Regions from separate parts of the Pectobacterium wasabiae CFBP 3304 genome, predicted to be linked through region 3. Evidence: predicted binding sites of a transcription regulator. Region 3 holds the regulator's gene; each other region holds the start of a gene.
What was found. Region 3 encodes LexA, which represses DNA repair genes until DNA is damaged. Its sites were predicted from a motif close to TNCTGTATGTACATACAGNA; they were not measured.
Positions count from the first base shown of each region.

Region 1: the regulator LexA is predicted to act here: its motif matches at 1,045-1,064, upstream of mutH (DNA mismatch repair endonuclease MutH).
Region 2: the regulator LexA is predicted to act here: its motif matches at 1,167-1,186, upstream of rmuC (DNA recombination protein RmuC).

Region 1 is NZ_CP015750.1:3,008,034-3,010,239, reverse strand. It holds gene ptsP (phosphoenolpyruvate--protein phosphotransferase) at 1-58, opposite strand, end outside; partial or broken gene rppH (RNA pyrophosphohydrolase) at 124-606, opposite strand; gene mutH (DNA mismatch repair endonuclease MutH) at 1,303-1,995, shown strand; gene A7983_RS13670 (YgdI/YgdR family lipoprotein) at 2,105-2,206, shown strand, end outside.
Region 2 is NZ_CP015750.1:2,028,762-2,030,967, forward strand. It holds gene argH (argininosuccinate lyase) at 1-997, shown strand, start outside; gene rmuC (DNA recombination protein RmuC) at 1,231-2,206, shown strand, end outside.
Region 3 is NZ_CP015750.1:2,437,976-2,440,181, reverse strand. It holds gene A7983_RS11050 (pirin family protein) at 1-197, shown strand, start outside; gene zur (zinc uptake transcriptional repressor Zur) at 304-813, shown strand; gene lexA (transcriptional repressor LexA) at 843-1,451, opposite strand; gene A7983_RS11035 (diacylglycerol kinase) at 1,562-1,927, opposite strand.

The sequences.
Region 1 (2,206 bases), 570 kb from region 3:
CACTAAGGCGGGCCGTTGCCGCAACATTTTCGACAATTTCTCGCAAGCGCGTGAGCATAATGTGCCTGAATTACCCTCTTTTCCGCCGGGGACCGGGTGGGGGGGTGCCATACGAGCCGCGACACTCTCCTGAAGCAGGATCACCGGGTTGATAAATTCCTTCATCACGCGACGATACACATCTCGCTTAAAAGAGACGACCTGACGTACCGGATACCAGTAACTCACCCAGCGCCAGCCATCAAATTCCGGCGTGCCGCTGCTCTGCATATTGATATCCGACTCATTACACATCAACTGTAGCAAAAACCATTTCTGCTTTTGGCCGATACAGACCGGTTTTGTATCCCAACGCACCAAACGCTTTGGTAATTTATAGCGTAACCAGTTACGGGTAGATGCCAACACGCGCACATCCTTTTTTCTTAACCCGACTTCCTCAAACAGTTCGCGGAACATCGCTTGCTCGGGACTTTCTCCGGGGTTAATTCCCCCCTGCGGAAATTGCCATGAGTGCTGACCATAGCGCCGGGCCCACATCACCTGCCCCTGCCGATTACAAATTACAATACCAACGTTTGGGCGGTAGCCATCATCATCGATCACCGGACTACCTCAATAAACATCAATGCAAAGATAACCCGATTGTTTCACACTCCCGTCAGGCGGTAAACCACTGCTTAGAAAGCATGTGACACGAATAAAAGTAAGATAACCCACAGATAAGATCAAAGTTATAAACATGTGAAGACCAGAACCCGCAGTTTATTCACTTTTTCTGTGGACATCTTTGTGCAGAACCCATGAAGAAGTGAGTGAAACTCATTTTTCATGAAGAAAAAATATTACTGAAAATTAAAAAATAGTGCTTTTTATTCATTTAATTACGAACCATTTCAACCAAAAAAACGCCCCCTTAATTTTTGTTCAAATGGCACCCAATGCAAGATTGGCGAAAGATCGCACTATGCCGATTTTATCCACAGGGAATGTCTCAAACTCAGGCAATAAATAGGCAAACACAGCAAAAAGGCCGGGAGTCAAGGCTGTAAATGGAACCAGTAATTCATGTTTATGTGGGTTATCCAAGATATCTGTGGATAACCTAGTGTAAAATCCTGTTTATTGTCGGTGGCTATACGTGCACAGTTTGCAAAACCGCATTCAGTGATCGCCGTCACACTGAAAAAAAACGCTACGAATCATGCTATTATTGTTTCTCTCCACAACCTTGCAGGCTATGTATTTGTCTTTTGCATTTATTGTATTTTTTTTGAGCGGAAAAACATCGAGCTATCCCCTATGAATTCACCCTCGGTTCACGCCACAGCACCACAAAATGAACAAGCCTTGCTGGAACGTGCGCAATCCCTCGCGAGTTATAATCTCGCGGAATTAGCGGACATCGCCCGCCTCCCCCTTCCCGCCAACCTGAAACGTGATAAAGGCTGGATTGGCATGTTGCTGGAACGTTTTCTGGGCGCAAGCGCAGGCAGTAAACCCGAGCAGGATTTTCCTGACATTGGCATTGAGCTAAAAACTATCCCTATTGATGAACAGGGCAAACCGCTGGAAACCACCTTCGTCTGTGTCGCACCGTTGACAGGCAACAGCGGCGTAACGTGGGAAAGCAGTCATGTGCGGCATAAGCTCGCCCGGGTACTGTGGATCCCGGTGGAAGGCTCGCGTCACATTCCGCTGGGGGAACGCCGTATTGGTACACCACTGATGTGGAGCCCCAATGAAGAAGAAGAAGAGCAACTACGCTGTGATTGGGAAGAATTGATGGATCTGATCGTGCTTGGCAGGGTAGAAAGCATCACCGCCCGACATGGTGAAGTGTTGCAATTACGCCCCAAGGCGGCAAATAGCCGGGCATTAACAGAGGCGATTGGCGAATTTGGTCAACCGATTTTGACCCTACCACGCGGGTTCTATTTGAAGAAAACCTTTACTGCACCACTGCTGGCCCGCCACTTTATGCAGGTCGAGTGATGCATAATTAATACCTTCCAAATGCATTTTTTCCATTATTCCTACGTTATCCCACACGACCATTTGCTAGACTCACCTTAAGCGTTAGATTTCTTTATGGGTTAATACAATGAAAATACGGCTGAAAATGGCAATAACACTGGCACTATTATTCCCCCTTGCGGGCTGCTCCAGTGACTACGTGATGGCGACAAAAGAGGGGCAAATGCTC
Region 2 (2,206 bases), 410 kb from region 3:
AGAGCTGCTGCTGTCAGTACGCCAGTTGCGTCAGGCGCTGGTCACGACGGCAGAAGCGAATCAAGATGCCGTAATGCCGGGTTACACCCACTTGCAGCGTGCACAGCCGGTGACGTTTGCACACTGGTGTCTGGCTTATCATGAAATGCTGGTGCGCGATGAAAGCCGTCTGGAAGATACGCTGAAGCGTCTGGATGTCAGCCCGCTGGGCTGTGGCGCGCTGGCAGGAACGGCCTATCCGATTGACCGTGAACAGTTGGCAGGCTGGCTGGGATTCGCCTCGGCGACGCGCAACAGTCTGGATACGGTTTCCGATCGCGATCATGTACTGGAACTGCTGTCCGACGCCTCGATCGGCATGATCCATCTGTCACGTTTTGCCGAAGATCTGATCTTCTTCAACAGCGGTGAAGCGGCGTTCGTCGAGCTGTCTGACCGTGTGACATCGGGTTCCTCCCTGATGCCACAGAAGAAAAACCCAGATGCGCTGGAGCTGATTCGCGGTAAATGTGGCCGCGTACAGGGGGCATTGACCGGCATGATGATGACGCTCAAAGGCCTGCCGCTGGCGTATAACAAAGACATGCAGGAAGACAAAGAAGGGCTGTTTGACGCGCTGGATACCTGGCACGGTTGCCTGATGATGGCGGGTCTGGTGCTGGAAGGCATTCAGGTTAAACGTCCGCGCTGCAAAGAGGCGGCTGAGCAAGGCTACGCCAACTCGACAGAGCTGGCTGACTATCTGGTCGCGAAAGGCGTTCCGTTCCGTGAAGCGCACCATATCGTGGGTGAAGCGGTAGTTGAAGCCATTCGTCAGGGCAAAGCGTTGGAAGCACTGCCGCTGGCAGACCTGCAAAAATTCAGCGCCGTGATTGGCGATGATGTGTACCCGATTCTGGCGTTGCAATCCTGTCTGGATAAGCGTGCTGCACAAGGTGGCGTATCACCACAGCAGGTTGCCAAAGCCATTAGCGATGCGAAGCAGCGCTTAGGCTAAATACTACTGGAGTAGGTCTAGCTATACCTTAAGTTCCCTCAACGTTGGTGCTTCGCGTTGGGGGATTTCTTTGTTACCGCCCTGATTCTTCTGCAAATTATCGTATGCTCATATTCATATGGAATGCGGCTCGCATTTTTCTGCTCAGCCTACTCCCCGGCAAAATTGTTTCTGGACATCCATACAGTATCATTTTACCTTGGCCGACAGCGTGAAAGGCCTGCGGAGGCACAGTGGATATCAGCATATTTTATGGTTTAGGCGGCGGTGTAGTGGGTCTTCTGGTCGGGTGGTTGATTGTCAGCCTGATTCATCAGCAGAAGCTGTCGCAGCATGACACCGAACAGCGGTTATTGGCACAGACATTACAGCAGGCTCAACAGTCGCTCAGCGAACAACAGCAGGTAAAGCAGCAGGATGAACAACGGCTGCGGCAAAACGAGCTGGAATTGCGCACGGTTCACGTACAACTCTCTGCCAGCCATGAAAAGCTGCAACAGCTTGGTGAACTTCGCACTGAGTGTGCGCAGTTAAATCAGGAACTGCGGGCGTTGCGTGAAATCAATAGTGCGCAGGAGGCCGAGCTGCGTGAAGTCACCATTCGGCTGGAAGAAACCCGGATGGCGGCGGAAGAGAAACAGCGGCTGCTGGCAAGCAGCGAACAGCGGTTGACGACGCAATTTGAGAATCTGGCGAACCGCATTTTCGAACACAGCGGCCGCAAGGTGGACGAGCAAAATAAACAGAGTCTGGATAAGCTGTTGATGCCGCTGCGTGAGCAACTTGATGGATTTCGCCGTCAGGTGCAGGACAGCTTTGGCGCGGAAGCGCGTGAGCGCCACACGCTGGCGCACGAGATCCGCAATCTGCAACAACTGAACGCGCAGATGGCACACGAGGCCATCAACCTGACGAAAGCGCTGAAAGGCGATAATAAGACGCAGGGTAACTGGGGCGAAGTGGTGTTAAGCCGCGTGCTGGAAGCCTCTGGCCTGCGAGAAGGGTATGAGTATCAAACTCAGGTCAGTGTGCAAACGGGGACAAATAGCCGTTTGCAACCGGATGTCATCGTGCGTTTACCGCAGGGCAAAGATGTCGTGATCGATGCCAAGATGTCGTTGGTGGCCTACGAGCGCTATTTCAATAGTGACGATGACGTAGAGCGTAGTACGGCGCTGAACGAACATTTGCTCTCGGTGCGCAGCCATA
Region 3 (2,206 bases):
CAAATGAGCAAAGCACGATAGTGCTACAGGGAAATCAGGCGTATCTCCAACTGATTCACGGTTCAATGGCGGTGAAAGGTGGCCAGCACAGTGAAGCATTACACTGCGGCGATGGAGCCTTCATCAAGGAAGAAACGACGTTGACGCTACAGGCAGACACTCCTTTGCGGGCACTGCTCATCGATCTGGTCGTGTAGTTCTTCTTTCCGTCGTCTTCGCAGGAAAACGCCACTCACTCGGCGTTTTTATTCAGTCGTGGTAAGATATCCGTCTTGTTCCTCAATGTGTCAGGGTGATATGACAATGGATTCAACCAAACAGGACAAACTTCTTGCCCAGGCTGAACAGATTTGTCAGCAGCGCGCGGTGCGTCTAACGCCACAGCGGTTGGAGGTTTTACGCCTTATGGCACAACAGGCGGGCGCTATCAGCGCGTATGACCTGCTGGATCTTCTGCGCCTCACTGAACCTCAGGCTAAACCGCCTACCGTGTACCGCGCACTGGATTTTTTGCTGGAACAAGGCTTCATTCATCGCGTTGAATCAAACAACAGCTATGTGCTGTGTCACCACATCGAAGACCACAGCCATACGTCTGCCCTTTTCATCTGCGATCGCTGCGGACAAGTCACGGAACGTCAAACCGAGGGTGTGGAAGAAACACTACGCAACTTGGCGCAGCAGTCAGGATTTACGCTGCGTCACAGCGTTGTGGAAGCACATGGGTTATGTGGAGACTGCCAGGAAGTGGCATCATGCAAGCAGCCGGATCATTGCGATCACGACCATACTGTTCCGATTAAAAAACGATAGCCCCGAGGGCTATCATTTTTTGCTAACGGTTAGCTCCAGTCGCTATTACGAATAACGCCAACCGCTAAACCTTCTATCGAAAAACTTTGCTGACGCAGGTCGACAACGATAGGGGCGAACTCTTCATTTTCAGCGAGAAGATGCACCGTATTACCCTGCTTCTTCAAGCGCTTCACTGTCACTTCATCGTCAATACGCGCCACCACAATCTGACCGTTGCGCACATCTTCTGTTTTATGTACGGCCAGCAAATCACCATCCATAATACCAATGTTTTTCATCGACATACCGCTCACTCGCAGCAAAAAATCAGCGCTGGGTTTGAACATAGCAGGGTCAACCTGATAGCGGCATTCGATATGTTCCTGTGCCAGCAGCGGTTCACCTGCGGCCACGCGCCCAACCAGAGGAATACCCGTCTCTTCTTCCATCAGTAGGCGAATACCACGAGATGCCCCCGAGACAATTTCAATCACGCCTTTACGTGCCAGCGCTTTCAGATGTTCTTCAGCCGCATTCGGAGAGCGGAACCCCAGTTGTTGGGCAATTTCCGCCCGCGTTGGCGGCATTCCGGTTTGCGCAATGTGATCGCGGATCAGGTCATAAACCTGCTGCTGCCTTGCTGTTAATACTTTCATTCCGCCCCCTGGTTGTTTATACAGTCTTGCTGTGAGTATATACAGGTAAGGCACAATTGGGAATCGAGATATAGGCAAAGCCCCTGACTTTTATTCATTTATGCGTGCCGTCAGGCAAAATGTTGCCAGAGAATGCTGCCCCACACGGCAGCGGCTAGCAAGATGGCAACAAAGACAGCCGCCGACCCGATATCTTTCGCCCGACCGGATAATTCGTGGTGCTCAAGGCCAATGCGATCGACGACAGCTTCAATGGCGCTGTTAGCCAACTCAAATAACATAATCAATACCACAGACCCGATAAGCAGCAGTTTTTCAACCAGCGTCACCGGCAGCAAACACGCGATAATAACGCCGACAATCGTCAGTATCGTTTCCTGACGGAATGCCGCCTCATGCTGCCACGCCTGCTTCAACCCCTTCAAGGAATAACCGGTCGCCTTAATAATCCGGGTCATCCCCGTTGCTTTATTCATTTATCCTCCATTTTTAGACTCTAAATAATTCGAGTTCCAGGCAGGCGGCAAGAGAGGGAATCCCGATGAGCTTACTCAAGTAAGTGATTCGGGTGACAAATCTGCCGGGAGCAGATTTGAACGCTGCTTGCAGCGGCCCTTCAGGGCGAGGCCCACGACGGGCCGAGTATTTAAACGCTGCCAACGCACATGCAACTTGAAGTATGACGAGTATACGCAAAATAGTTCGCATTTTAACGCACCTACGTTGTCTCATCACCACAGATCTCCGGCGCAGTT